4 regions of the Alloyangia pacifica genome follow, and region 3 is predicted to be linked to each of the others. Evidence: riboswitches for the same ligand, from Rfam matches in the RefSeq annotation. Region 3 holds a riboswitch; each other region holds the start of a gene.
The links. Region 3 has a riboswitch for cobalamin ahead of CEW88_RS21575 (DUF1636 family protein). Riboswitches for the same ligand answer to the same signal wherever they lie in the genome.

Region 1: it holds a riboswitch for cobalamin, as region 3 does, so the genes downstream of both, CEW88_RS24815 (ABC transporter substrate-binding protein) here and CEW88_RS21575 (DUF1636 family protein) in region 3, are expected to answer to the same signal.
Region 2: it holds a riboswitch for cobalamin, as region 3 does, so the genes downstream of both, CEW88_RS15070 (TonB-dependent receptor plug domain-containing protein) here and CEW88_RS21575 (DUF1636 family protein) in region 3, are expected to answer to the same signal.
Region 4: it holds a riboswitch for cobalamin, as region 3 does, so the genes downstream of both, nrdH (glutaredoxin-like protein NrdH) here and CEW88_RS21575 (DUF1636 family protein) in region 3, are expected to answer to the same signal.

Annotation. Positions count from the first base shown of each region.
Region 1 is NZ_CP022190.1:95,872-102,875, forward strand. It holds gene CEW88_RS13455 (ABC transporter substrate-binding protein) at 1-76, shown strand, start outside; gene CEW88_RS13460 (ABC transporter permease) at 73-1,002, shown strand; gene CEW88_RS13465 (ABC transporter permease) at 999-1,817, shown strand; gene CEW88_RS13470 (ABC transporter ATP-binding protein) at 1,814-3,310, shown strand; cobalamin riboswitch at 3,275-3,489, shown strand; gene CEW88_RS24815 (ABC transporter substrate-binding protein) at 3,546-4,586, shown strand; gene CEW88_RS13475 (FecCD family ABC transporter permease) at 4,616-5,626, shown strand; gene CEW88_RS13480 (ABC transporter ATP-binding protein) at 5,683-6,375, shown strand; gene CEW88_RS24510 (hypothetical protein) at 6,554-6,865, opposite strand.
Region 2 is NZ_CP022190.1:446,069-453,072, forward strand. It holds gene CEW88_RS15065 (ABC transporter substrate-binding protein) at 1-128, opposite strand, end outside; gene CEW88_RS15070 (TonB-dependent receptor plug domain-containing protein) at 128-1,963, opposite strand; cobalamin riboswitch at 2,076-2,280, opposite strand; gene CEW88_RS15075 (FtsX-like permease family protein) at 2,340-3,722, opposite strand; gene CEW88_RS15080 (ABC transporter ATP-binding protein) at 3,713-4,399, opposite strand; gene CEW88_RS15085 (hypothetical protein) at 4,407-4,826, opposite strand; gene CEW88_RS15090 (alkaline phosphatase) at 4,899-6,404, opposite strand; gene CEW88_RS15095 (ROK family transcriptional regulator) at 6,582-7,004, opposite strand, start outside.
Region 3 is NZ_CP022192.1:18,771-25,774, reverse strand. It holds gene cobN (cobaltochelatase subunit CobN) at 1-1,174, opposite strand, end outside; gene cobW (cobalamin biosynthesis protein CobW) at 1,187-2,245, opposite strand; gene CEW88_RS21575 (DUF1636 family protein) at 2,248-2,661, opposite strand; cobalamin riboswitch at 2,752-2,965, opposite strand; gene cobO (cob(I)yrinic acid a,c-diamide adenosyltransferase) at 3,004-3,615, shown strand; gene cobD (threonine-phosphate decarboxylase CobD) at 3,620-4,636, opposite strand; gene cbiB (adenosylcobinamide-phosphate synthase CbiB) at 4,642-5,583, opposite strand; gene CEW88_RS21555 (propanediol utilization protein) at 5,580-6,374, opposite strand; gene CEW88_RS21550 (histidine phosphatase family protein) at 6,371-6,958, opposite strand.
Region 4 is NZ_CP022190.1:883,202-890,205, forward strand. It holds gene CEW88_RS17055 (FepA family TonB-dependent siderophore receptor) at 1-605, shown strand, start outside; gene nrdF (class 1b ribonucleoside-diphosphate reductase subunit beta) at 751-1,725, opposite strand; gene nrdE (class 1b ribonucleoside-diphosphate reductase subunit alpha) at 1,846-3,969, opposite strand; gene nrdI (class Ib ribonucleoside-diphosphate reductase assembly flavoprotein NrdI) at 3,954-4,367, opposite strand; gene nrdH (glutaredoxin-like protein NrdH) at 4,399-4,620, opposite strand; cobalamin riboswitch at 4,717-4,917, opposite strand; gene CEW88_RS17080 (asparaginase) at 5,348-6,340, shown strand; gene katG (catalase/peroxidase HPI) at 6,668-7,004, shown strand, end outside.

The sequences.
Region 1 (7,004 bases), on a different replicon from region 3:
GACCGATCTTCGCGGCGTCACCATCGATCCCTACGAGCGCAGCTTTGGCCTGCAGGATCTGGAGCGGACCGAATGAAGTCTCTGGTCTCGCGGATCATCCAGGCGGGACTCGTTGCGGTGCTGATCGGCACCGCCACATTCGCCATGATGCGCGCGTTGCCCGGCGACATGGCCTGGCGCATCGCGTCGCACCGCTACGGATATGACAATGTCGACGCCGCCGCCGCCGATGCGGTGCGCGAGGAGCTGGCGCTCGACGGGCCGGCGCTTCCGGCGCTGCTGCGCTGGCTTGGCGATCTGGCCCGGCTGGACTTCGGCAACTCGCTGGTCTCGGGCGCGCCGGTGATGGACGAGGTGGTCCACCAGCTTGGCGCCTCGCTGCAGCTTGCCGTTGCGGCGCTGGCGCTGTCGCTGCTGATCGGCCCGCCGCTCGGCATCCTCGCCGGGCTGCGGCCCGGCGGCCTGCTCGACCGGGGGCTGCTGGTGCTCTCGACGGGGCTGCGGGCGGTGCCGCAGTTCCTGCTGGCGCTGGTGCTGATCCTGCTGCTGTCGGTCGGGCTCGGCCTTCTGCCCGCCGCTGGACATGGCGCGGCGCGGCATTTCATCCTGCCGACCGTCACCCTCGCGCTTGGCCTTGCCGCGGTGAACGCGCGGATCGCCCGCGATGCCATGGCGCGCATCGCTGCCATGCCGTTCTGGCGCTTTGCCGAGTGGAAGGGGCTGTCGCGCCGCCAGGTGCTGTTGCGCCACGGGCTGCGCAACGTCGCGGTGCCGCTGGTGACCTACCTTGGGCTGCAATTTGTCACGCTGGTCGAGGGCGTGGTCATTGTCGAGTCGGTCTTCGGCTGGCCCGGCATCGGCCACGCGCTGGTGCATGCGATCTTTGCCCGCGACGTGCCGATGGTGCAGGCCACCGCCCTGGTGCTGGGGCTGGGCTTCGTGCTGGTGAACGCCGGTGTCGATGCCGTGACCCGCACACTCGACCCGAGGGGGCTGGCATGACGAGCATCGCGCATCGTCCCGCAGCTCGCACGGGCTTTGCCTGGGCGCGCAGCCTTGGCGCCGCGCTGGTGGCGCTGGCGCTGGCCTTCGCCATCCTCGGCCCGGTGCTGGTGCCGGGCGATCCCTTCGCTCAATCCCTGCTCAAGGCATTGGCCGGCCCCGAGGCGGGCGCGCCCTTGGGCTATGACCATCTGGGCCGATCGATCTATCACCGTCTGGCCCATGCGCTGCGGCTCTCGCCGCTGATCGCTCTGGCGGCGGTTGCCACCGCCGGGGCCTTGGGCCTGACGCTGGGCACGCTCGCCGCGGCGCGGGGCGGCTGGACCGACCGCGTGCTGACCACGCTCGCCGATGCGCTGCTGGCGCTGCCCGGCCTGTTGCTGGTGCTCATCGTGCTGGCGATCATGCCCTCGACCGCCACCGGCTTCTGGCTGGGCCTGTCGCTGGTGCTCTGGGTCGAGTTCTTCCGCCTCACCCGCGCCGCGGTGCGCGACACGCTGGCCTCTCCGGCGGTGCAGGCGACCCGGCTTCTGGGCTTCGGTCCGGTCTACGTCTTCCGCCGCCACCTCTGGCCGGAGATCGCCCCGATGATGCTGACGGCGGGGGCCTTCGGCATGGCGACGGCCATCATGGGCATCGCCGCGCTCGGCTTTGTCAGCGTCGGCATGCGCGCGCCGACGCCCGAGCTTGGCCTGATGATGGTCGAGCTCATGCCATACTGGCAGGAGGCGCCGCATGCGCTGCTCGCGCCGGTGAGTGCCACCTTCGGCCTGCTGCTGGGCCTCACCCTTCTGGCCGGGAGCCGCGAGACATGACCCTTCTGAGCGCAAAGGACATCTGCATCCACGACGGCGGCACGCAGCTTGTCGAGCCGCTGTCGATCACGCTGGAGCCGGGGGTGCCGCTGGTGATCCTCGGCGAGACCGGCTCGGGCAAGAGCCTGTTTGCGCAGGCAATCATGGGCACGCTGCCCGAGAGCCTCTCGGCGCGGGGCGAGGTCGACATCGGTGGGCGACGGATCAGCGCCGCGCGGCCGCGCGAGTTCCGCGGCCTCTGGGGGCGGCAGATCGCGGTGCTGCCGCAGGAGCCGTGGCTGTCGCTGGACCCGTTAATGCCCGCCGCGCGGCAGGTCGCCGAGGCGCATCAACTGGTGCGCGGCCTGAGCCCCGCCGAGGCTCGCACCCGCGCCGGTGACGATCTGGCAGCGCTGGGGCTTCAGGGTGCCGGAGCAAAACTGCCACATGAACTCTCCGGCGGCATGGCGCAGCGTGTCGCCATCGCCGCGGCGCGGGCCGGGGGTGCGCAGATCGTCATCGCCGATGAGCCGACCAAGGGGCTTGATGCCGCGCGCCGCGACGATGTGGCCGAGATGCTGATGGCGGAGGTGGGCAGCGGCGGCGGGCTGATCGTCATTACCCACGATCTTGCGCTGGCGCGGCGGGTCGGCGGTCAGATCGTCGTATTGCGCAAGGGCCGCGTGGTCGAGTCCGGCCCCACCGCCGATGTCCTTGCCGCGCCAACCTCCGACTACACCGCCCGGCTGATCGCGGCAGACCCCGAGACATGGCAAAAGCGCGCGCCCGCGCCCGCGGGCAGCAGCGTGGTGCGAACCGCGGGGCTCGCCGCGACTCGCGGCGACCGAGAGCTTTTCCGTGATGTGTCGCTGGATATCGCCGCGGGGCAGATCTTCGGGATCACCGGGCCCTCGGGCTGTGGGAAATCGACGCTGGGGGATGTGCTGCTCGGGCTGCACCGCCCCTCCGCCGGGCGCGTCACCCGCACGGCATCGCGGGCGAGCGCCTACCAGAAGCTGTATCAGGATCCCGTCGCGGCCTTTCCGCGGCACCAGAGCCTTCAGCGCACGCTGAGCGATGTGGCGCGGCTGCATGGGCAGGACCCGCGGCAGATCGAGCACCACATGGAGCGCCTCGGCCTTGCCCCGGTGCTGCTGGGTCGCAAGCCGAGCGAGGTTTCGGGCGGGGAGTTGCAGCGACTGGCGATCCTGCGCCTGCTGCTGGTGCGCCCGGCCTTCATCTTTGCCGATGAGCCGACCTCGCGTCTTGATCCGATCACCCAGGCAGAGGTCATCGGCCTGCTTGTGGACACCGCCGAACGCGACGGCTGCGCCATCATGCTGGTCAGCCACGATCCGGCGCTGGTGGCAAAGACCGCCGACCGGGGGCTTTCGCTTCACTGCCCGGCCGGGATGCAGGGCGACCCCGATACGCCGGGCCGATGGGAGCATGGCAACTTGACAAAGCACGGCGCCGCCCCGAGGTTCGCCGCGAACGGTTCCCATCCGGGATGAAAAGGGAACCCGGTGACGCGGCCTTGGGCCGCGGACTCCGGGACTGCCCCCGCAACTGTAAGCGTCCGTTCCGAGCCACCCGCCCTTACCGGGCGAAGCCACTGGGCCAAATGGCGCGGGAAGGCGGTTTCGGGACCATGGCCGCAAGTCAGGAGACCTGCCGTTCCGGCCCCGCGATCCCGCGGGGGCGTCACCTGCGCAACCGACCGGACGGGGTGTCCGGGAAAGGATACGGATGTTTCTTACAACCTCGGGCCGCCTCCGCGGCCTTGCGCTGCTGTGCTGCGCCTTGCTGCCCATTCCTGAAACGACATTTGCAGAATCGACCGACTACCCGTTGCAGATCCCCAACTGCGACCGTGTGACGACCTATGCCAAGCCGCCCGAGCGCGTGGTCTCGATCGGCCAAGGCACGACGGAGATTTTGCTCTCGCTCGGCCTCGCCGAGCATATCGTCGGGACCGCCATCTGGCTCGCGCCGCTGCCAGCGCCGCTGGCCTACGCGGGGCAAGCCGTGCCGCGCATCGCCGACAACTCGCCCGGTTTCGAGGCCGTGCTGAAGACCCGCCCCGATTTCGTCGCGGCGCAGTGGATCAACGACATCGCCCCGGATCAGGCCCGGGTTGGCACCTTCGCGCAGTTCGACGATTTCGGCATCAGCACCTATGTCTCGCCTGCGGAATGCGCCAAGAGCGACTTCAGTGCCGGCAGCGGCGACGGCGTCCGCGCGCAGGCCTGGAGCGACGATCTGCTGAACCGCGAGATCACCGAACTGGCCCAGATCTTCGGCGTGCCGGCGCGGGGGGCTGACCTGGTTGCTGCCAATGCCGCCCGGATCGAGGCGGCCACGGCGGGTGCGGCAGCGCTGCAGGCAAGGGACGTCTCGGTGCTCTACTGGTTCTCGTCGCCCGAGATCGCCGGCGAAGCCTATGTGGCCGGGCGGTTCGGGGCGCCGGCATGGATTTCCGAAGCTCTGGGGGTGCGCAACGTGATCACCTCGGACGAGGAATGGCCGCTGGTTGGCTGGGAGACGATTTCAGAGCTCGATCCGGATGTGATCGTGCTTGGCACCATGGAGCGGCGCAACCTCCCCGGCGACGACGTGGCGGCGAAACGCGCGTTTCTGGAAAGCGATCCGGTTGCCAGCCAGCTGCGCGCAGTGCGTGCGGGACATCTGATCGAGATGCCCGCGCATTCGATGAACCCGACGCTTCGGGCCGTCGACGGGGTCGAGGTCCTTTCGACGGGCCTGAAAGACATCGGTCTTACGCGGTGAGCGTTTCGCGCCGGACCCGCTCCGGCCCTCTGACGGGGCTGGGGTCCTTCGTGCTTGCCGGTGGCGTCGCCCTCACCCTCGCGACCTGCTGCGCGGTTCTCTTCGGCGAGATCAGCGTGACCCCGCGCGAGGCCCTGTCTACGCTGGCCAACCGACTCTTCGGGCTCGACCTTGCGGTCGATCCGATCCGCGACGGGATCGTCTGGCACTACCGGCTGAGCCGGGCGGTGGTCGCCATGTGCGCCGGAGCCTCCCTGGCGATCTGCGGCGTGGTGCTGCAGGCGCTGCTGCGCAACCCGCTCGCCGAACCCTACCTGCTGGGGATTTCGGCCGGCGCTTCGACCGGCGCGGTGCTGGTCATCGTACTCGCGCTCGGTGCCGGGGCCGTCACGGTTTCGGCAGGGGCCATGGCGGGGGCGCTCCTCGCCTTCGGCTTTGTGGCGGTGCTGTCTTTCGGCGCGGGCCGCGGTGCCGAGAGGGTCATCCTTGCCGGCATCGCCGGCTCGCAGCTGTTCAATGCCGCCACCTCCTTCATCGTCACCTCCTCGGCCAGCGCCGAGCAGACCCGTGGCATCATGTTCTGGCTGCTTGGCAGCCTTGGCGGTGTGCGCTGGCCAGATGCCGGCCTGGCCCTGCCCGTGTTGCTCGTGGGGCTGTCTGTCTGCCTCTACCGGGCGCGGGCGCTCGATGCCTTCGCCTTCGGCGAGGATGCGGCGGCCTCGCTCGGGGTTGATGTCGCGCGTGTGCGCGTCGAGCTTCTGGGACTTACCGCGCTGCTCACTGCCTGCGTTGTCAGCATCGTCGGGGCCGTGGGCTTCGTCGGGCTGGTCATCCCGCATGCGACCCGCTTCTTCGTTGGTCCGGCGCACGGGCGGCTCATCCTCGGCTCGGCCCTTGCGGGCGCGGCCTTCATGGTGTTGGCTGACGTGCTGTCGCGCCTCGTGCTGCCGGGACAGGTCTTGCCGATCGGGGTGATCACGGCGCTCTTCGGCGCCCCGGCCTTTGCCGTCCTGCTGTGGCGTTCGCGGGGACGACAGTGAGCCTTCGGAGCGAAAATATCTCTTGGTCTTCAGGTGGCGCGACAATCGTCAAGGCCGTGACCCTGCGCGTGCCCGACCAAGGTGTCCTCGGCCTGGTGGGGCCTAACGGCTCGGGCAAATCGAGCCTGCTGCGCCTGCTGGCCGGGGTCCGCCGCGGCAGCGGCGGCGCGGTCCTCGTCGACCAGCGGCCAATCGAGAAGATACGTCGTTCCGAGATCGCGCGGCGGCTTGCGCTGGTAGAGCAGCACGCGACGACCGATGTCGGGCTGACCGCGCGCGACGTTGTCGCCCTTGGCAGGCTGCCACACCGAGGCGCGTTGGGCCCCTGGAGCGCGCGCGACGAAGAGATCGTGCTGGATGCGTTGGAGCGAACCGGCATGACGCGCAACGCGGAGCAGTCCTGGGCCACGCTGTCCGGCGGAGAGCGCCAGCGCATCCAGATCGCCAGGGCGCTGGCACAGCAGCCGCGCGAGCTGCTCATGGACGAGCCGACCAACCATCTCGACATCCGGCATCAGCTTGACCTGATGCGCCTGCTGCCCGAACTGGGCACGCGGGTCGTCGTCGCACTGCACGATCTGAACCAGGCGATGGCATTCTGCGAGGAGGTCGCCGTGATGAGCGCGGGGCGCTTGGTCGCGCAGGGACGACCTGCAGAGGTGCTGACGGCGGGCCTGATCCGCGAGATTTTCGGGGTCGAGGCGGTGATCGACTGCGGTCCGACTGGCCCGAGGGTTTCCTTCTTCTGAGCGGGGCCGCGCGGTGTTTTCGGAGGCTTCGCGGTTGCAGTTCAATCAACAGGGCCCGGTTGCCGGCAGAACGAGCCTCCCTCACGGACCGAACGTGAGCGCCGCTCCAGTGCTGCAGAGTTCGACTCGACCATAGGCAGGCCGACCAGTGGGAAGAACACCCCCGCCGCCACGGCCATCAGCAGCAGCGTGCGCGGAATGCGCCAGTCGGTTGGCACCTGCGGCACGCCGAGCGCACCGGAAGGTCCATTTCGGCCGTTGGCGCGCCCACCGCAATGCCGCCGCCATAGGAGCCGGGATCGCCCCGGCCCATGTCATCTACGAGCAGCAGCAGGATGTTCGGCGTCCCACCGGTCTTCTCCGCGAGCGCCGCGAGCTTCTCGGCTGCTTCCGCTTCCTGCTCGGGCCGCGGAATATGAGGTTCGAGATAGGGTTCGGTCTGAACCGTCAGACTAAAAGCATTGCCCACCTCCTGCGCCGCGAGCGGCATGGCCTATAGGGCCAGCACCGAAGCGAGGGACAATACGCGCTGGTGCACGTCGCACCTCCTCGAACCTGAAAAAATGAATTCTATTGTCCAGCCATTGATAGCACGCTCGCGTGAGGCTTGATCGACTGAGAGCCGAGAT
Region 2 (7,004 bases), on a different replicon from region 3:
AGCAGCATCGCCAGCTGGTCGGTGCAGAGGTTCATCGACACGACGCGCGCGGGGGCCTCCTGCGCGGCGGCCGGGGAGAAGCCCATAGCCGCGAGCAGGGACAGCAGGATCAGCGCGCGCCGCAGCATCAGAAGCTCGCCCTTACGCCGAAATAGGCGGCGCGGTCCGAGGTGCCGTAGCCCTTCACCACCTGGTAATCCTCGTCGAAGAGGTTCTCGACCCGTAGGTAGAGCTCGGCTTGGTCCGACAGGGCGTAGCGCAGGTTCATGTTGGCGACGGTGTAATCGTCCAGCGTCTCGTCGGCATCCTCGAGGCCCGAGACATGCTGCACCGTCAGGCCGGCACGGAAAGCATCGGTCACATCGGCGTCGAGCGACAGCGACAGGTCGTGCAGCGGCACGCGGGACAGGCGGTCGCCGGTCTGCGCGTCCTTGCTGTCGGTCCAGGTGTAGGCGGCGGCAAGCGACAGCGCCTCGGACAGGTTCACCCCGCCGGTCAGTTCCACGCCCTGCGTCCAGCTGGTGCCGTCGATCTGCACGTAATTTGGGTAGTTGTAGTCAATGAGGTCGGTGATCTCGGTGCGGAAGAGGGCCGCGCCGAGGTAGCCCGCGCCGAAGCGCTGTTCGACGCCGAGCTCGTAGCTCACCGAGGTCTCGGGCTCGAGAACCGGGTTACCTGAGCCGGTTGAGTAGAGCTCGTAGGGAGAGGGCGCGCGAAAGCCCGTGCCGACGCTGGCACGCAGCGTGAGGTCGGGGTTCGGAAGGTAGGCCAGCGAGATTCGGCCCGTGGTCTTGCCGCCGAATTCGGAGTGGTCGTCGTGGCGCAGGGCGGTGACCAGTTCCAGCTTGTCGCTCAGGTGCCAGTCGGCCTGTGCCCAGATTCCGAAGGTCGCGTAGTCGCCTTCGCTGTCACCCCATGCGCTGAGCACCTCGAACTCCTCGCGCATGTAATCGGCGCCGAAGGTGAGGGTTGCGGCGCCAAGTTCGGTCTGGCCCTCGTAGCCGAGGCCGCGGCGCTGGCCGAGATAGTCAGTATCCGACCCCTCGTAGGTGTCGGTGCGGTCGGTCTCGAAGGCCTGCGCCGAAAACTCGTGGCTGACGCCGCCGGTTTCCACGCGCGCGAAAGCCCGCGCGCCGTATTGCTCGCCCTCAACCTTCTCGTCGTGCGTGACGCCGTCCATCGGGCCGAACTCGTCGTAATCGTGGCTGCTTTTTTCCCAGAAGGCCGCGCCGCCCAGGGTCACCGTGTCGGTCAGCGCGTAGTCGCCCGAGAAGCTAAGACGGGTGGCCTCGTGACCGTCGGCCTCGTCGTTGCCGTCGTCTTCGTCGGCGGCGGAATAGCCGTCGGTCTTGATGTAACTCAGCGACGAGGCGAAACTGCCGCGCGTGCCAAGGTAGCTGAGGTTGTAGCCCAGCTTGCGGGTGTCATAGCTGCCGTATTCGGCTTCGACGCTCTGGCTTAGCCCTTCCTCGGTGGCGCGGTTGGTGGTGATGTTCACCACGCCGCCGATCGCCTCGGAGCCGTAGAGCGCCGATTGCGAGCCCTTCAGCACCTCGATGCGACTGATGCCGCCGGTGGTCAAGGTGCCGAAGTCGTATTGGATCTGAGGCGCCGAGGTGTCGGTGACGTCGATACCATCGATGTAGACGCCAACATATCGGCTCGAGAGGCCGCGAATGCGCATGTAGGTGAGCCCGCCGATACCGCCGTTACTCGATACGCTGACGCCGGACAGCCGCGCGAGGTGGTCGGCGAGCAGCGTCTCGCCGCTTTGCTCGAGGTCTTCATTGGTGACCACCTCCACCGTCACGCCGCTGCGCGCAAGCTCGGTGCTTTCGCCGCGATTGGCGCTGAGGGTCAGCGTGCCGAGGTCGGTGGCCTCCTGCGCGAAGGCGGTGCCGGTCAGGCCGAGCGTGGTGAGGGCGGTGGCTGTGAAGAGCGCTGCGCGCTGCGATGGCTTCATGGTCCCTTTTCCGTTCTTTTCTTGTCGCCGGAAGGGAGTCCCCTGCCGCAGACGGTTAGCGTGATGCCACCTCTACGGAAGGTCCGTCGCCCGCGGCGCTCCCCGCGCCGGGACTGGGTGATCGGCTTCGGCAGGTCTCCTGACTCGCGGGTCATCGCTTGGCCGGGTCTTCCCGCCCCGAAAGGCAGTGACTTAGGTCCGGCGTCGCTCTCCGCCTACAGTTGCGGGGGCAGTCACGGAGTTGGGCAGGCCGCCCGCACCGCATTCCCTATTCACCGGGCAGCAAGCCGCCCGGAACCGAAGCAGGGACGGCATAGCGACTCGCCGCGCGGCGCGCAATGATCAGAAACGGTCGGACACCTTGAGGCGCGCGGGCTCAGCTCCGCAGCCCGTCCAGGAGCGGCTGGCGCAGCACCACGGCGGCGGGCAGCAGGGACAGCAGCAGGGCGAGCGAGACGAAGCCGGCCAGCAGGTGCAGCTCGGTCCAGCCCGGCAGGGCCGAGATCGCGATGTCGGTGCGGGCGCTCAGCACGCGCGACAGCAGCTCCGCCGCGCCCCAGCCAACCGCCAGTCCGAGCAGCGCCCCCGCGAGCAGCAGCACCGCGCAGAAGGCCCAGACCGTGGCGAAGACGAAGCGCCGGGGCGCGCCGAGCGCGCGCAGCAGCGCGATCTGGCGGCGGAAGAGGCGGGTGAGGATGAAGAGCCCGGTGAGCACGCTCGCCGCCACCAGCCCCTGTGTGACCAGCGCCATCACCGACATCGCCTGGCGCACGTCGCCCATCACTCGGTAGAGCCGCGAAAGCACCGCGCCGGGGAAGAAGGCCATGGTTTCGCCGTCCCGGGTGAACTCGGAACGCAGCGCGTAATTGGCCCAGAGCTCCTGCGCTCGCACCACCACGGCGGGGGTGCCGGGAAAATACTCGGGATCGAAAGGCGCGCCGATCCGGGCCTCATTGTCCGGCGCGTGGCCGTTGGCGAGCCCGTGAATCTCCCAGACGTATTCGACCGGGATCAGGATCGCCCGATCCCAGGGCGTGCCGGTGGGCGCCATGCGGCCGACCACGGTGATCGCTGCGCCATGGTCGTGGGCCTCGTCGTGGAGAGTGTCTCCATCATGGTCCTCTGCCCCTACCGCCTGGTGGCTGCCGCCATGCGCCTCGGGATCGGCGGCGTCTCCGGTGCCATGCGCGGGGGTGAAGCCTGCGCCGATCTCCAGCGGCATCAGCGCGCCGATCACCGCCTCGGCGTGATCCTCCCAGAGCCGCCCCTCAATCCGGTCCTCGGAAAGATGGCGCAGGAAGTCCGCAGTGGTGCCGACCACCGGCGCGCTGCCGTAGCTGTCTCCGAACGCCAGCGGCGCGGCGATGGAGACCTGCGGGTGACCGGCGATCTCGGCGTAGGCGGTGCCCGAAACCAGCCCCATGTCCGAGGGCTGCAGGAAGACCGAGGCGAAGAGGGCAGTCAGCTCGCTGCCCGGCGCTGCGACGATGACATCGAACTTGTCCGCCGCCTGTGCCGTGCCGCGGCGCAGCCCGCGCTCCTGCGCCAGCAGCCCGATGCCCATGCCGGTCGAGATGCCGATGAGCAGCACGAAGAGCCCCGTGCTCCAGCGAAAGCGCCCGAGAAAGCCGCGCAGCAGCGGCCAGGGGGCGTAGCCGCGCAGAACGAGGAGCCCGGTGACGAGCGCGGGCAGAAGCAGGAGCGCCAGCAGCGCGACGTCCTGAGCCAGTGCCGGGAGGGCGTCCCATATCAGCCGCATGTGGCCCCCTCGTCGGCCAGCAGTTGCCCGCCAGAGATGGTCAGCACCCGGTCCATGCGCGCCAGCAGCGCCGCGTCGTGGCTGACTGCGATCAGCGTTGTGCGCTGGGTGCGGACGAGCTGCACGAGGTCGTCGATCAGCCTGTCCGCAGTGGCGCGGTCGAGGCTGGCAGTGGGCTCGTCGGCCAGCAGAACCGGCGCTTCGGCCGCCATGGCGCGGGCGATGGCGACGCGCTGGCGCTCGCCGCCGGAGAAGCTGGTGACGCCGCGGCCCATTTCGGTCAGCCCCAGCGCCGCGAGTCGGGCCTGCGCGCGGGTGCGCAACGCCTCGCGTTCGGCACGGGGGCGGAAGAGCGCGGTCAGCGCGGCGTTGTCGAGCGCGCCAAGCTCTTCGAAGAGCATGAAATCCTGAAAGATCATGCCGATATTGGCAGCGCGGAAGCGGGCGCGGCCCTCTGGGTTGAGCGCCAGAAGCTCGGTCTCGCCCCAGCGCACAGACCCTTCGGCGCGGTCCAGCAGCCCGGCGAGGGCGTAGAGCAGCGTGGTCTTGCCCGCACCCGAGACGCCTCGGATGCCGATCAGCGCAGCGGGCGCTGCGTCGAGGGCAGGCAGGTCGAGCAACAGGCGGCCGCGCGGGCTGTGCAGCCGCAGGTCCTTGACAACAAGGGGCAGGGACATGGGCGGCTCAGCCGTAGGTCGCATCGACAAGCCGCATCATGCTGACGAAGCCGGTGTCGGGATCGGTGTAGGCGCCGAGCTCCAGCACGCCGCTGGTGACGATCTTGACGTTGAAGGGCCTCACCTCGACCACGCGTTTTGCGTAGACCGCGATGATGTCATTGGGCCATTCGGCCTCGGTCTCGCAGAAGGGGCAGACGGCCATGGGCATCTTGGTGAGCACGAAGAAGCGGCTCTCGGCCTTGAGCGGGGGCGCCATGAACCCCTCGACTTCCAGCCTCTGGCCGGCGCTCTGCTGGGCGAGTTCGGAAAGACCGCGGCCCTTGGTCTGGTAGAGCTCGCGCAGCTTCAAAGGATCGGCCGCGGCGGGCGCTGTGAGACAGGGGGTGGCGAGCGTCGAGGCGAGGAACGTTCGGCGGGTGAGCATGGCGAGAGGCTTTCGAGCAGGAACGGCGACGGGGGCGGACAGTCCGCCCCCGCCAAATCTGTCAGAAGAAGATCACTCGGCGGTGACGGCGTGGTGCATCACGTGGAAGATCACGTTCTGCTCGATGGTGCCGTCGAAGAGATGCGCCCAGGGGCCTTTGGCATAGACCGCGACATCCTCGCCGGAGTGGCTTTCCGAGGACTTGGGGATCAGCGCCTGCTGCACGTAGTCGATGTCGGTGGCCTCTTCCTGTGTCAGCTCGGGGCGCGAGCCGGAGTAGTCGTTCTCGCCCTCCCCCTTGGTCAGCACCGAGCCGGCGCCGTTGAGGTAGCCCACCACGGTGTAGGGCTTGCCGTCATCGGCCAGCACCAGCTCGTCCGAGTGCATCTCGCCGGTCTTTGCGACGTCGTAGCACAGGCCCTCGATCGGCGTGCCGCGGCCGCAGTAGCCGTTGAAGGCGATCGAGTGCTCGTGGTCGGCGGTGACGATGATCAGCGTGTCGGCGTCGTCGGTCAGCTCGTCGGCCATGGCCACGGCGTCGGCAAAGGCCATGCCGTCGATCATGGTGCGCTTGGCGTTGCCGGCGTGGTTGGCGTGATCGACCCGGCCCGCCTCGATCTCGAGGTAGTAGCCGTTCTCGTTGCTGCTGAGGTACTCGATCGCGGCCTTGGTCATCTCGGCCAGCGAGGGCTCGTCGTCCTCGGCGCGGTCGGCCTCGTACTCCATGTGGCTGTCGTTGAAGAGCGCCAGCACCGGCGCGGAGCCGTCGAGGCTCAGGCCGTTGAAGGTCTCGGTGTTCCAGGCGTATTGCGCGCCCATGCCGGTGGCGGTTTCGATCAGGTTAATGCCATCCGGGCGGTGGCCCTTGCCGCCCTCGTCGAGGGTCACGTCGGTGCCGGCGAAGTAGCGGCGGCCGCCGCCCATGGCGAGGTCCACGACACCGGCTTCCATCTGGTCGATCAGCTGGCTGGCGATGTCCTTCTGGGCGGTGCAGCCCTCGGGGACCTCGTCTTCCCAGTTGCGGTTGGCGGTCTTGGCGTAGACGCCCGCCGGGGTGGCGTGGGTCAGCCGCGCGGTCGAGATGACGCCCACCGACTTGTCCATGCCGGTGACGATCTCGGCAAAGGTGGTCAACTCGTTGCCGGCCACGGTCGAGCAATCGTCATGGATCGCGTCGCCGCCGAGGTTGATCAGGTTGAAGCGCTGCTTCACGCCTGTGTTCATCGCCCCCGCGGTCGGGGCCGAGTCCGGGGTCTGGGCGTTGATGTTGTAGGTCTTCACCAGGGCGCTGTGGAAGTCCGGCGTCTCGTAGGGCAGCACGTGCTCTTCGCCGAGCTGGCCTTGCTGCTGACCGGCAAAGAGGCGGGTGGCGTAGTTGGTGCCGACGCCGTTGCCGTCAGCGACGAGCAGGATGACGTTCTTGGCGCGGCCGGTGTTCATCTCGCGGTCGATGATGGCCTGGATGGCCTCCTGGCCGGCGGTGAACCAGGCGTCATTGGCCTGCGGGATGTCCTGCGCGGCAGTGCTCCCTGCGGCGAGGATCAGGGCGAGCGAGGTGGTGGAGAAGATCGTTTTCACGACAGGGATGCTCCGAAGTCTGAAGGGCGGGGCCCGTTACACGGTTGAGGGTGTCGGGCGCTTCAGACAGGAACGGGATAACAGTCGCGTGATGATTTCATGACACCTGTGCGACAGTTTGCGCGCCGCGCGAGCCGGAGGAGCACGGCTGTGGAGGTCCGGGTGGGCCCGCCGGTCCTACTGGAAGAAATACTGCGCGTAGATCGGGGCGCAGCCAGCGCCGAGCGCGCGGGCATTGGCGCCGACGCGGGCCTCTTCGGGGCGGGGCGGCAGCATGCCGCGCGTATCGAGCCGATCCAGTGCCTGCCGGCTGCGCGCCACCACGCGTGCGCGCACGTCGGGAGGCATGGCACCGTCGATCAGCGCCACTTCGAAATCCAGGACCGAGCCGATCGAGCGGATTGCATGTGCGAGGGCGTCGCCGGTGCGCGCGACCCAAGGGTCGATCTGCCGCTCGAAGGCGCGCCAGTCCTGAGGCTGTGTCCAGAGCGCGGTGGTGTCCAGCCCGTCCTCCGCGATGGCGGCCTCGAGCGGGTGCAGCGAGGCGGCGTCGATCAGCGGCAGCTCGCCGCCGCCGGGCGCGGGCACCCGCAGCGAGCC
Region 3 (7,004 bases):
AAAGGATCAGCGCCACCCGGCGCTCGGCCGCCGGCTGTGCCGCCAGCCGCAGCCAGCCCATGACCCGGGCAACGGCGGCGGCGATCCCCGGTCCGTGAGGGCGGTGCAGGGTGCGGGCGAATTGCAGCTCCGGGTCTCGCTCTCCGTGCGCCTTGAACGAGACAACCCCGGCCAGAAGCCGCCCGTCGACCTCGGGCAGCACCACGTGCATGGCCAGATCGGCGGGGGAAAGCCCCCGGTCCGCCGCGCCCCAGGCCTCTTCGGTGGAGGTTGCGAGCGCCACCTGGAAGACCGGCACGCCCGCGGCGTCGAGCGGCGAGCCCGCCGCGCCGCGCCCGCTGAAGGCGGTGGCGCTGACGATGGCGTCGGGGCAGAGCCTGGCCACGGCCTCTTGCAGCGCCGCCGCCGCGCGGGGCGCTTTCAGCGAGGGGGCGAAGAGCCCGACCACCTCGCAGCCCTCGGCCCGGAAGGCCGCGAAGAGTGCCGCGATGGGGGCAATGTCCGCCGCCACCAGGTAGGCGCGGTAGAAGACGAGGAGAATCCGTCGCCCCGTCTTCTCTTTCCAAATGCGCCGGGGCGCGCGAGGGGCGGCGCTCCTCGGCTCATCAAGTGGTTCGGGCCCGGTTTCGGGGGTCCAAAGGCCCACCTCGGGCAGGGCGCGCGCGCCGCGCACCGGGGGCGCGCCGAGGCCCGAGGCTAGCGCCAGTTGTGCCAGCGCCGCCTGCGCCGCGGCGGGGCCGCCGGTGTCGCAGAGCCGGGCAAGCTGGCGCAGGGTCGAGAGCGGCAGGGTCGAGACCTCGTCGAGCCGCGGATCGGGGCGGCCGTCGGCGGGCAGCACGGCAAGGGCGATCCCCTGCCGCTGCGCCAGCGCCTGCAGCTGCAAGAGCCCGTAGTCCCAATAGGGCAGCCCGCCGATCAGCCGCACGAGGATGCCCCTCGCGCCCGCAAGCGTGCGCTCCACGTAGGTGTCGACCGACAGCGGATGGCGCAGCTGCGCGAGGTTGGCGAGCCGCAGCGAGGGCAGGCTTCCGCCGCTCTGGTGCCAGGCTTCCGCGAAGGCCCCGAGGTCGCTGTCGGAGAAGGACAGCACCACGAGATCCGCCGGATCCTGCATCAGGTCCGTCGGGGTCTCGAGGTCCTCGAGCCCGTGGCTTTCGCGGAAGACGACGTGCATCTGCGGTGCGGCCTAGTGGGCCGGATCGAGCACTGCGCGGCTCAGGGCGGCGCGGATCTCGTCTTCGCGGATGTCATCATGCTCGGCGATCACCACCAGCCGCCCGGCGCGGGTCTCGCCCGGCTGCCACATACGGTCGAACTGGTGCCGCACCCGCACGCCCACGGCCTGCACAAGCAGGCGCATCGGCTTGCCCGAGACCGCCGCATAGCCCTTCACCCGCAGGATGTTGTGGCTGCGGGCGAGCCCCTCGATGGCGCGGACCAGCTGCGCGGGATCGGCGAGTTCGGGAAGGTCGACGGTGATCGACTCGAACTCCTCGTGGTCGTGGTCATGCGGGGTGTCGTGGTGGCTGGGCCGGGCGGCGAGGTCGTCCTCGGCGGCGGCGCCGAGCCCGAGGATGATCCGCGGGTCGACCACGCCTTCTGCCACTTCGACCACGGGTATCGGGCGCGGCGCCTCGGCGGCGATGACCTCGCGGGCACGGGCCACGCCCTCGGCGCCGGCAAGATCGGGCTTGGTCAGCAGCACGATGTCGGCGCAGGCGATCTGGTCCTCGAAGACCTCCGACAGCGGCGTCTCGTGATCGAGGCTCTCGTCGGCGGCGCGCTGCGCGTCCACCGCCGCGACGTTGGGGGCGAAGCGGCCCGCTGCGACCGCCTCGGCGTCGGCGAGCGCGATGACCCCGTCGACGGTGATGCGGGCGCGGATCTGCGGCCAGTCGAAGGCCTGCAGCAGCGGCTTCGGCAGCGCGAGGCCCGAGGTCTCGATCAGGATGTGGTCGGGGCGCGGCTCGAGCGCCAGCAGCGCCTCGATGGTGGGGATGAAATCGTCGGCCACGGTGCAGCAGATGCAGCCGTTGGCCAGCTCGACCACGTTCTCGGCGGGGCAGTCCGGGATCGCGCAGCCGCGCAGGATCTCGCCATCGACGCCGACGTCGCCGAATTCGTTGACCACCACCGCGAGCCGCCGCCCGCCCGGGTTGCGCATCAGGTGGCTGACGAGGGTGGTCTTGCCCGAGCCGAGAAAGCCGGTGATCACAGTGACGGGGAGTTTTGTAAGATCGGCCATGTTCAGCGGTCCTGTTGCTTGGGCGCGGGGGTAAGCGGGGGGATGCGGGCGACGCAGTTGCGTTTGAAATGCTCGGGGCGCTGGCGCCAGGGGATCACCCCGTCGGGCGCCGCGTGGTATTGCGCGGCCCCTGCAAGCAGCATCTCGGGATGCGCGGCCTCGTCGACGTTGGCGAAGACATAGGTCCACTTCTCCGCCCCGCCGCGCAGCGCGACGGTGCAGCCGAAATCGCAGTTCTGCAGGCAGTCGGTGGCGGTGATCCGCACCCCTTCGGGGCGGTCGAGCGCGGTGATCTGGTCAAAGAGCGCCCGGCCGGGGCGCCGCGCGTCCTCTGGGGTCACCCCCGCCCGGCGGCAGGTCACGCAGACCAGCAGTTCGGTGTCACTCTCCTGTCGCGTGTGCGCGCAGTCCATCATTCGTGTCGCCTCGTCCATTGGGCGCACAGGGGTAACGGCGGAATGGATCCCGGGCATGGGAACACCCCGACACCGGCACACCCCGTCCGGTCTCAAAAGTCATGGCTGGCAGGTCTCCCGGCTCACGGACTTCAGGGCGTTTGGCCCAGCAGGCGCTCTGCCTTCCCAGCCTGATGGCCAGTGGCTTTCCGAGCGCCCTTTTCCGTTCACGGTCGCGGGGGCGGCTGTGCCTGACCGCGATCACTCGCGGCTGCACATTCCCTTTTCACCCGTTTACACGGGCACCAGCGTGGGGTCAGATCGCCCGGAAATCCGACCCCTGTCAAGACCGGAGAGAGCAGCATGAACGATGAGACCAACACCCGCCACGCGGAAAAGATGAAGAAAATCAAGGCTGCGCGGGACCGGATGATGGCCGGGAAAACCGCTGAAAAGGGCCTCATTCTCGTTCACACCGGCGCCGGGAAAGGCAAGTCGTCTTCGGGCTTCGGGATGATCCTGCGCTGCATCGCCCATGGCATGCCCTGCGCCGTGGTGCAGTTCATCAAGGGCAACTGGGTCACCGGCGAGGCGAAGATGATCCGCGAGAAATTTGCCGATGAGTGCCGCTTCTTCGTCTCGGGAGAGGGCTTCACCTGGGAGACGCAGGACCGCGCGCGCGACATCGCGGCGGCGCAGCGCGGCTGGCAGATCGCGCAGGAACAGATCCTCGATCCCGAGGTGCGCTTCGTGCTGCTCGACGAGATCAACATCGCGCTGCGCTACGGGTATCTGGATATCGACGAGGTGGTCGGCTTCCTGCTCGAACGGAAACCGGAGATGACCCACGTCTGCCTGACCGGGCGCAACGCCAAGCCCGAGCTGATCGAGGCGGCGGACCTGGTGACCGAGATGACGCTGGTCAAGCACCCGTTCCGCGACGGGATCAAGGCGCAGCAGGGCGTCGAATTCTGAGCGCTCAGAGTGCGGAAAAGGCGGTCTCGAGCTGTGCCCAGCGGTCCGAGGGCGGCAGGCCGAGGCGGATCCAGCGCTCGGAATAGGGGAAGATGCGGGTCCAGACGTGGCTCAGGGCAAGGCGGTTCTGCGCTGCCAGCGCGTCCGGGGCGGCGTAGGTGCGGAACAGCGGCGTGCCGCCGACCAAAGCCCAGCCGGTCCCCTGCGCCAGAGCGTCGAGCCGCGCGGCGTCCCTGGTGAGGCGCGCGTTGGTCTCCGCCTGCCACTGGCGGTCGGCAAGCGCCGCCGAGGCGATCTCGATCGCCGGGCCCGAGACCGGCCAGGGCCCCGCAAGCTCGGCCAGCCGGTCGCCGAGCGCGCCCTGCGCCAGGGCGAACCCCAGCCGCAGACCGGCCAGCCCGTAGAACTTGCCGAAGGAGCGCAGCACGATCACGTTCGGCAAGCCTCCGTCGAGGCGCGGCGCGATGGAGCGCCCGGGCTCGGGATCGGCAAAACTCTCGTCCACCACCAGCAGCCCGACCCGCGCCGCGAGCGCGCAGAGCGTCTCGGGGTCGTTATGCCGCCCGTCGGGGTTGTTGGGGGTCACCACCACGGCGATATCGGCGCCGTGAAGGGCCGCGAGGCGGGTTGCCTCGGTCACCTGCCAACCGCCCGCGCGCAGCGCCGCCGCATGCTCGTTGTAGGTCGGCCCCAGCACCGCCGCCCGTCCGGGCGCGCGCAGCGATGGCACCATCTGGATCGCCCCCTGCGCGCCATTGACCGGCACGATGCGCGCCGGGCAGGCATAGGCGGCGCGCGCCGCGGCGATCAGACGCGCAATCTCGGTGCGGCGCGGCAGCTCGGCCCAGGCCTCGGCCGGGATCTCCGGAACCGGGTAGGGGTCGGGGTTGATGCCGGTCGAGAGATCCAGCCAGCTCGCGCGGTCTCCGCCGAAGCGCGCCATGGCGGCATCGAGGTTGCCGCCATGATCCCTGGAGGGGCCGGCGGGCGGGGCGAAGGGCGGTTCGGGCAGGGTGTCCATGGCGCTCACTCGAACAGGACCAGCGCGGCGAGCGCAAGGGCACAGAGCGCCATGGCCCGGCGATAGAGGCGCAGCGCGCGGCTGAGACCCTGCGGCGTCGGATCGGGGGCGCCGGCGTTGAGCCAGGGCTCCTCGGCGATCCGTTCGCCATAGACGCGCGGCCCCGAGAGACGGACATCCAGCGCCGCGGCCATGGCGCCCTCGGGCCATCCCGCGTTGGGCGAGCGGTGCTTGCGCGCATCGCGCCCCATCACCCGAAGCGCCGCGGGCAGGCGGCGGCCGCTGGCGAGGGCGAAGAGCACCCCGGTGAGCCGCGCCGGGAGCCAGTTGGCCACGTCGTCGAGCCGGGCCGCGACCTTGCCGAAGGCCTCGTAGCGGTCGTTGCGATGGCCGATCATCGAATCGAGCGTGTTCACGGCCTTGTAGGCGGCGATCCCCGGCAGACCCGCCACCGCCCCCCAAAAGAGCGGCGCGACGATGCCGTCCGAGCTGTTCTCGGCGAGGCTCTCTGTCGCGGCGCGGGCGATCCCCGCCGGGTCCAGCTGTGCCGGGTCGCGCCCCACGATCATCGAGACGGCGTGGCGGGCAGCTCCGAGGTCGCCCCGCGCCAGCGGTGTGGCGACGGCGGCAACATGCGCGTGCATCGCGCGCAGGGCGATCAGCGGCCAGGCGAGGACCGCGCCGAGGAGGCTGCCCGCGACGCTGTCCGGCAGCAGCGCCTGCACGGCAACGCCGGGCAGCGCGGCAAGGGCGACGGTCGACAGCGTGGTCAGCGCCCCGAGCCAGAGCCTGCGCCTCCGGTTGCCCCGGTTGAGCCGCCGCTCGAGCGCCGAGATCCCCTTGCCCAGCCATGTCACCGGATGGCCGATCCGCGCGTAGAGCCGCTCCGGCCAGCCCAGCAGCAGATCGAGCACCATCCCCCCCAGCATCATCAGCGCAAAGCTCATGCCGCGCCCGTCCCGAAGGTCAGCACGCCGGTGAGCCCGGCCTCGGCCAATGCCGCGGCGCCCTGAGCAGGCAGGGTGCCGGGCGCAAAGATCAGCCCCCGCGCCGAGCCGGTGTGGGCGCGCAGCCAGCCAAGCGCGCCAAGCTCCCGCGCCAGTTCGGGCAGCGGGTCGGACAGCGCAAGGCAGGGGCTGCGCCGCGCCGTGCATCGCCGCGCAGACGCACTGGCAAGGCGCGCACAGGCGGGCAGGTCGCCCCGGGTGACGGCGGCGTCCCATGCGTCGACCAGATCGGCGATGTCGTCGAAATTCTCGTCCCCGGGGTCGGTGCGATGCGGCGCGCCCCAGAACCCTCCGAGGATGTGGCAGGCGGGCGGCGCGGGCATTTCGCGCAGGATTCGCCCCTCGCGCGAGGCCCAGAGCAGGGCGTCCGGCCGGGGGAACATCAGCGGATCGCTGGCGCCCTCGACGGCGAGGCAGGCCGCGGCGAGGCGCTCGGCGCTGACAGTGACACCCGCGGCGCGGGCCAGGGCGACAAGCGTCGCGGTGGAGGCCCCGGCGCCGCCTCCGAGCGGGGCGGTCCGCACCGTGCCGGGAAAGCGCGGCGCGATCCCGAGCTGCGCGGCGAAACTTGCGAGCTGGCCGCGGGAGAAGGGCAGTTCCCCTTCTCCGGGGGCGCGGACCGTCAGGGCCGGGCAGCGGACGGTCACCAGGGCGACGGGGCCGCCCTTGCCCATGCGCCCCTGAATCCACTCGCCGAAATGGCCCTCGACGCACACCGGGGTCCAGCTCATGTGCGGCCCGCCTCGATCACCGAGAAAGGCCCCTCAGCGCCGCAGCGCAGGCGGGTGACCGAAAGATGCGCGATCTCGAATGCGAGGCCCGCGTGCTGGGACCCGGTCACCTGCGACAGCGCCGCGCGGATCACCCCGGCGTGGACCACCAGCACCACCGGCGCGGCGTCCTGCGCCGCCTGCCGCCCATAGCTCAGCAGCGCCGGGCGGACGCGGGCGCAGAGGCCGGCAAAGCTCTCGCCGCCGGGCGGGCTCCACTGTGCCAGCGCGGGGCCGTCCATCGGGCCGAGATCGGGCAGCTCGGCGTAGGGCCGCCCGTCATGCGCGCCGAAATCCTGCTCCCAGAGCACCGCATCGGGCACCGCCGCGCGCTCGGGCCAGAGCGCCTTGGCGGTCTGCAGGCAGCGCCGCGCGGGGCTGCTGACGAGAGCGCCCGGCGCGGGCAGCGCGGCGCGCAGGGCCGCGATCTGCGCAGGCTCGATCCGCGCCGCAAGATCGGTGCGGCCACAGAGCCTGCCGGGCTCGGCAATCGGTGCGTGGCGGATCAGGATCAGCTCTCCGGAGCCGGGTGTTTTGTGCTGCAACGGCCTGCTTGCCTCTTCCCTTTTGGCGACATTGATGCTTTCCCAT
Region 4 (7,004 bases), on a different replicon from region 3:
ATTTCCACAACGACTACCGAGACAAGATTCAGGCGGGCACCGAGCAGGCCGGCACCACCCAGGTCAGTGGCAACGCGGCGCGGCTCTACCAATGGGAAAACGTTCCCCAGTCGACGGTCGAGGGTCTTGAGGGCAGCTTCGCGATGCCTCTCGGCGAGCGGGTCTCGCTGGCGGTGAACGGAACCTACATGATCGAGTCGAGCCAGAAGCTGAAGATCAAGGGCGGCACCAATTCGGATGGCGAAACCTATGATGCCGTCGAGGTAGACGTGCCGCTGTCGCTGGTGCCCGAGTACACGATCAACGCCGCGGTGACCTGGAACGTAAACGACAAGTTCAGCCTTATCCCCTCGCTCACCCATTATGGTCCGATCGAGGCGACGGAGTACAGCGCAGCGACCGGCTACGCCCAGGGCGACGACGAGGACCGCGATCCCTATACGCTGGTCAATCTGGGCATGACCTACCAGTTCGACAACGGCTTCGATCTCAAGGCCGGGGTGACCAACCTTTTTGATACCGAGATCCTGCGCTCGGGAGACGGTGCGAACACCTACAACGAGCCTGGACGAGCCTATTACTTCGGTCTGACCAAGACCTTCTAATCTCCGAAGTAGTTCCTCAAAAAAACTAAGAGCTGCCCGCATCTTGCGGGCAGCTCTTTATGTTGTCGCGGTAGGCCAGAGGCGGCCGGCACGAAAAGCCGCGGGCAGCAGACCCGCCCGCGGGTTGAGATAGGTCAGGCTGGGATCAGAAATCCCAGTCTTCGTCCTCGGTGGCGACAGCCTTGCCGATGACGTAGCTCGATCCCGAGCCCGAGAAGAAGTCGTGGTTCTCGCTGTCGGGGCTCAGCGCGGCCATGATGGCAGGGTTCACCTCGGCAGCTTCGGGTGGGAAAAGCGCTTCGAAGCCAAGGTTCTGCAGCGCCTTGTTCGCGTTATAGTGGAGGAAGGCCTTCACCTCCTCGCTCAAACCGATCCCGTCGTAGAGCTCTTCGGTGTAACGCGCCTCGATCTCGTAGAGTTCGAACAGCAGCGAGAAGGCGTAATCCTTCAGCTCGGCCTTGCGCTCGGCGGTCTCGCGCTCCAGCGCGCGCTGGAACTTGTAGCCGATGTAATAGCCGTGCACCGCCTCGTCGCGAATGATCAGACGGATGAGGTCGGCGGTGTTGGTCAGCTTGGCGCGGCTCGACCAGTACATCGGCAGGTAGAAGCCCGAGTAGAACAGGAAGCTCTCGAGGAAGACCGAGGCGATCTTGCGCTTCAGCGGATCGGCACCGGCGGCATAGGTTTCCAGCACGGCGCGGGCCTTGGCCTGCAGGTGGGGATTCTCGTCGGACCAGCGGAAGGCCTCGTCGACCTCGCGCGTGGAGCAGAGCGTCGAGAAGATCGAGCTGTAGCTGCGCGCGTGCACTGCTTCCATGAAGGCGATGTTGGTCAGCACCGACTCCTCGTGCGGGGTCTGCGCATCGGGCATCATCGCCGGTGCGCCGACCGAGTTCTGGATGGTGTCGAGCAGCGTCAGCCCGGTGAAGACGCGGATGGTCAGCTGCTTCTCGGCATCGGTCAGCGTCGCCCAGCTCTGCACGTCGTTCGACAGCGGCACCTTTTCGGGCAGCCAGAAGTTCACCGTGAGACGGTTCCAGACCTCGAGGTCCTTCTCGTCCTGCAGCCGGTTCCAGTTGATCGCCCGCGGCACGGCGGGGGAGGTGACGGTGTCCTTCATCGGATCATCCCTTGTTCGGGCGCAGCGGCCCTCATCCCATCCGGAGCGCGCGCCCGCGCCCCGTTTATCTTTCTTCAAATACTCCGGGGGGTGCGGGGGCGCCGCCCCCGGGTCATCCCCTCAGAGCGTACAGGAGACGCAGCCCTGCACTTCGGTGCCCTCGAGCGCGGTCTGGCGCAGGCGCACGTAGTAGATCGTCTTGATGCCCTTCTTCCAGGCGTAGATCTGCGCACGGTTGATGTCCCGCGTGGTGGCCTCGGCGGGGAAGAACAGCGTCAGTGACAGGCCCTGGTCGACGTGCTCGGTGGCCGCCGCATAGGTGTCGATGAGCTTTTCCGGGCCGATCTCGTAGGCGTCGCGGTAGTACTCGAGGTTCTCGTTGTTCATGAAGGCAGCCGGGTAGTAGACGCGGCCGATCTTGCCTTCCTTGCGGATCTCGATCTTCGACACGATCGGGTGGATCGAGGAGGTCGAGTTGTTGATGTAGCTGATCGAGCCGGTCGGCGGCACCGCCTGCAGGTTCCGGTTGTAGAGCCCGTGCTCCATCACGTCGGCCTTCAGCGCGTCCCAATCCGAACGCGTGGGCAGGATGATGCCGTCGAAGAGCTTGCTGACGGTTTCGCTCTCGGGCAGCCAGTCGCGCGTGACGTATTTCTCGAAGAAGCTGCCGTCGGCATATTTCGACTTCTCGAAGCCCTTGAAGGTCATGCCTTTTTCACGCGCCATGGCGCAGGAGGCGCGTAGGGCGTGATAGGCCACGGCGGCGAAATAGACCGAGGTGAACTCGACGCCCTCGTCGGAGCCGTAATGCACGTGCTCGCGGGCAAGGTAGCCATGCAGGTTCATCTGGCCGAGACCGATCGCGCGGCTCTCGTCGTTGCCGCGGCGGATCGAAGGCACGCTGTCGATCGCCGACATTTCCGACACGGCGGTGAGCGCGCGGATCGCGGTCTCGATCGAGGCGCCGAAGTCCGGGCCGTCCATGGTCTTGGCGATGTTCATCGAGCCGAGGTTGCACGAAATGTCGGTGCCCAGCTTCGAGTAGCTCAGGTCGTCGTTGAACTCCGACGCCTCGGCCACCTGCAGGATCTCCGAGCAGAGGTTCGACATGGTGATGCGCCCGTCGACCGGGTTGGCTTCGTTCACCGTGTCCTCGAACATGATGTAGGGATAGCCGCTCTCGAACTGGATCTCGGCCAGCGTCTGGAAGAAGGCGCGGGCGTTGATCTTGGTCTTGCGGATGCGCTTGTCCTCGACCATCTCCTCGTATTTCTCGGTGACCGAGATTTCGGAGAAGGGCACGCCGTAGACCTTCTGCACGTCATGCGGCGAGAAGAGATACATCGGCTCGTTGCGCTTGGCGAGCTCGAAGGTCACGTCGGGGATCACCACGCCAAGGCTGAGCGTCTTGATGCGGATCTTCTCATCGGCGTTCTCGCGCTTGGTGTCGAGGAACTTGAGGATGTCGGGGTGGTGCGCGTTCAGATAGACCGCGCCCGCGCCCTGACGCGCACCCAGCTGGTTGGCATAGGAGAAGCTGTCTTCGAGCAGCTTCATCACAGGGATGACGCCCGAGGACTGGTTCTCGATGCCCTTGATCGGCGCGCCGGCCTCGCGGATGTTGGTCAGCATCAGGGCGACGCCGCCGCCGCGCTTGGACAGCTGCAGCGACGAGTTGATCGCCCGGCCGATGCTTTCCATGTTGTCTTCGATGCGCAGCAGGAAGCAGGAGATCAGCTCGCCCCGGCTCTTCTTACCGGCGTTGAGGAAGGTCGGCGTGGCGGGCTGGAAGCGGCCCGAGAGCATCTCTTCCATGAACGACATCGCCAGCGCCTCGTCGCCGCGTGCCAACGCCAGCGCCACCATGACGACGCGGTCCTCGTAGCGCTCGAGGAAGCGTTTCCCGTCACGCGTCTTCAGCGTGTAGGAGGTGTAATACTTGAACGCGCCGAGAAAGGTCGGGAAGCGGAACTTCTTGGCAAAGGCCGCGTCCCAGATCTTCTGCAGGAAGGCGGGCGGGTATTGCTCGAGCACCTCCGCCTCGTAATAGCCTTCCTCGACGAGGTAGCCGAGCTTTTCCGTCAGCGAGTGGAAGAACACGGTGTTCTGGTTCACGTGCTGAAGGAAATACTGCCGCGCCGCCATCCGGTCGGCCTCGAAGCGGATGTTGCCGTCCGCATCGTAGAGGTTCAGCATGGCGTTGAGCGCGTGGTAGTCCAGCGTCTCGTTCAGGCGGTCAAGCATGGGGTCCCCCAGAAAGCGTCGAGCCCGTCGTTGACGCGGGCGAAATCCTTGGTCGTTCCCGCCAGCTCAAACGAGTAGAGCAGGGGGACATTGCATTTTTGCGCGATGACGCGGCCCGCGAGCGCGAAGGTCTCGCCGAAGTTGCGATTGCCGCTGGCGATCACGCCGCGCAGCAGCGCGCGGCGGGACGGGTCGTTGAGAAAGCGGATCACCTGCTTCGGCACCGCGCCGCGGCCTTCGCCGTCGGCATAGGTCGGGCAGATCAGCACAAAGGGATCGCGCGGATCGGGCGTCAGTTCCTTGGGCGACACCGGGATGCGCAGCGCCGCCCGGCCGAGGCTGGCGACGAAGCGCGCGGTGTTGCCGCTGGCAGAGGAGAAGAAGACGAGCCCCGACATGGTCGATCCCTTGTTGCCGATCCCGCCGCGATCAGCTCGCGAGGCGGGCGATCAGGTCCGGACGGAAGCCCGACCAGTGGTCTTCGCCAAAGGTCACGACGGGGGCCTGGCGGTAGCCGAGCTCGGTGACCAGCGACATGGCCGCGTCGTCCTCGGTGAGGTCGATCACGTTGTAGTCCAGCCCCTTGGCATCGAGCGCGCGGGTGGTGGCAGTGCACTGCACGCAGGCGGGTTTCGAATAGACGGTGATCATGCTCTTGCGTCCTCAGCTGCGAAGGCGGGGACGCGTCACCGCGCAGGCCTTGTGCCTGACGCGGTCCTCGCACGCCCCGAACCCTCCGTTCGTGGTCATTCTGTCAGGCCTTCGGCAGGTCTCCTGGCTTGGCGGGTCGTGGGTCCGGCCGCGCCTTCCCGGGATGTCCCAGTGGCTCATTGGGCCTTCACTCGCCGCTTACAGTTGCGGGGGCAGCACCGGTGTTACACCGGTTTCCCTCTTAGCGCCGCGCCGGGCCGTCGCCCGACTCGATGAACCGAAAAGCAACTATATCTAGAACAGGATGCAGGTCATGCGTCAATATCCTGTTGTGCGAGCCCGACTTCAAAAAATTTTTCAGCCTCTGTGTGCAGCAAGTCGGCCACGGTGGACACCCTTGGAGCGGCCTTTGCAAGGGGTTGCGCGGGCCATGCATTCTCGACAACTCGGCCCTGCAGGAATGTGCGTTGCCCGGGCCAGGGAGGGCCCCTAAATGTGCCCCTGTCGACGCGGCAACGCGTTCAAGGATTTTTTCGGGGTGTTTCTCCTCCTCCCTCAGCCCCGGAAATCGGCGGCGGCCCTTCTCCTCCTCCCTTGGGGCCGCCGCATCCTCCCTTCCTCCGCAAGCTTCCTGATAGGCGCGCGCCGCCAAGCGATCTGGCTTTCGCCCGCCCGCGCGCATATGCAGACATCACGCACCGTCAGTTCAGCCCTGCAGGAGGTCCGCATGTCCCATATCGTTCTCGTCGCCACCGGTGGCACAATTGCCTCCTATGCCAAGACCGAGGGCGGCGCGGTCACCGCCGGGCTGAGCGGCGACAGGCTGCTCGAAAGCCTGCACGCACCACTGCCCGGGATCACCGTCGAGGTCGACAACATCGAGGCCGCGGGCAGCAACGCGCTGACGCTCGAGACGATTCACAAGCTCTGTCGCCACATCGACGCCCGACTGGCCGAGCCCGGGGTGGATGGCGTCGTCGTCACCCATGGTACCGATACCATGGAGGAGAGCGCCTTTCTCGCGCGGCTGCTGGTCAGGTCCGACAAGCCAGTGGTCTTCACCGGCGCACAGCGCCACGCGGGCCAGGCCGACACCGACGGGCCGCGCAACATGCACGACGCGCTGCTCTGCGCGGCGGCGCCGGATCTGGCCGGCGTGGGTGCGGTCATCGTCTTCGAGGGCGAAATCCACGGCGCGCGCTACGTCAGCAAGGTGCACAGCTCGCGCGTGGACACCTTCCGCTCGAACGGCCATGGCAAGCTGGGCGAGATCGACGAGGGCGAGGTGCATCTCTACACGCGCCCTGCGCGCCCGCGCGAGGTGATCGACGCGCCGTCGCTGGACCCGAACGTCGAGCTTATCGCGCTCGGGCTCGGCAGCACGCCGCGCTACTTGGAGTGGTGTGCCTCGAACGGCGTCTCGGGCGTGGTCATCGAGGCCTTCGGGCGCGGCAATGCCCCCAAGGGCTTTGCCGAGGTCTGCCGCAAGCTCGTCGCGGCGGGCATCCCGGTGATCCTTGCCACCCGCTGTCCCGAGGGGCGGACCCGGGCCATCTACGGCGCCGACAGCGGCGGCGTGACGATGGTCGAGGCCGGGGCGATCCTGTCCGGTGATCTCAGCGCCGCCAAGGCCCGCCTGCTGCTCGCCGCGCTGCTGCCGCTGCTGCCCGAGCGGGCAGGGCGGATGGAGGCCATCGCCGAGGCACTCGCGAAGGTCTGAGCCTCGACCTCACGGGGCGGCGGCTCCGCCCCGACGTCCGTGCCCGCCGAGACTGGCGCTGCGGTTTTTCGGAGCAGAGAGTGCTGCCCCGGCCCTGGGAGACCGGGATGAATTTGTGAGATTTCAAAATCCTCTTTCGGAGCGCGACGGACCGCCGCAGGCGCAAAGTCAGCGGCTACGAATCACCTGACCCAGCCGCGCCCTCTGGTTAGACTGCCGATGCAGGAGGGACTTGGGCGGCGGCACCGGCCGGACCAACGGCCCGCGTTTTCGCCCGCTGCCCTGCCTTGTCCCGCGCAAGGATGCTCATCCTATGGGAGAACTGACATGGACGGAAACGACGTCGATACCGGGGGGAAATGCCCGGTGATGCACGGCGGTCTGACCGAGAGCGGAACCTCGGTCACCAGCTGGTGGCCCAAGAGCCTGAACCTCGACATTCTGAGCCAGCACGATTTCAAGACCAACCCGATGGGGCCGGACTTCGACTACCGTGAAGAGCTGAAATCGCTCGACGTGGAAGCGCTGAAGGACGACCTGCGCGCCCTGATGAAGGACAGCCAGGAGTGGTGGCCCGCCGACTGGGGCTCCTACGTCGGCATGTTCGCCCGCGTCGCCTGGCACGCCGCTGGGTCTTACCGCCTCGCCGACGGCCGTGGCGGGG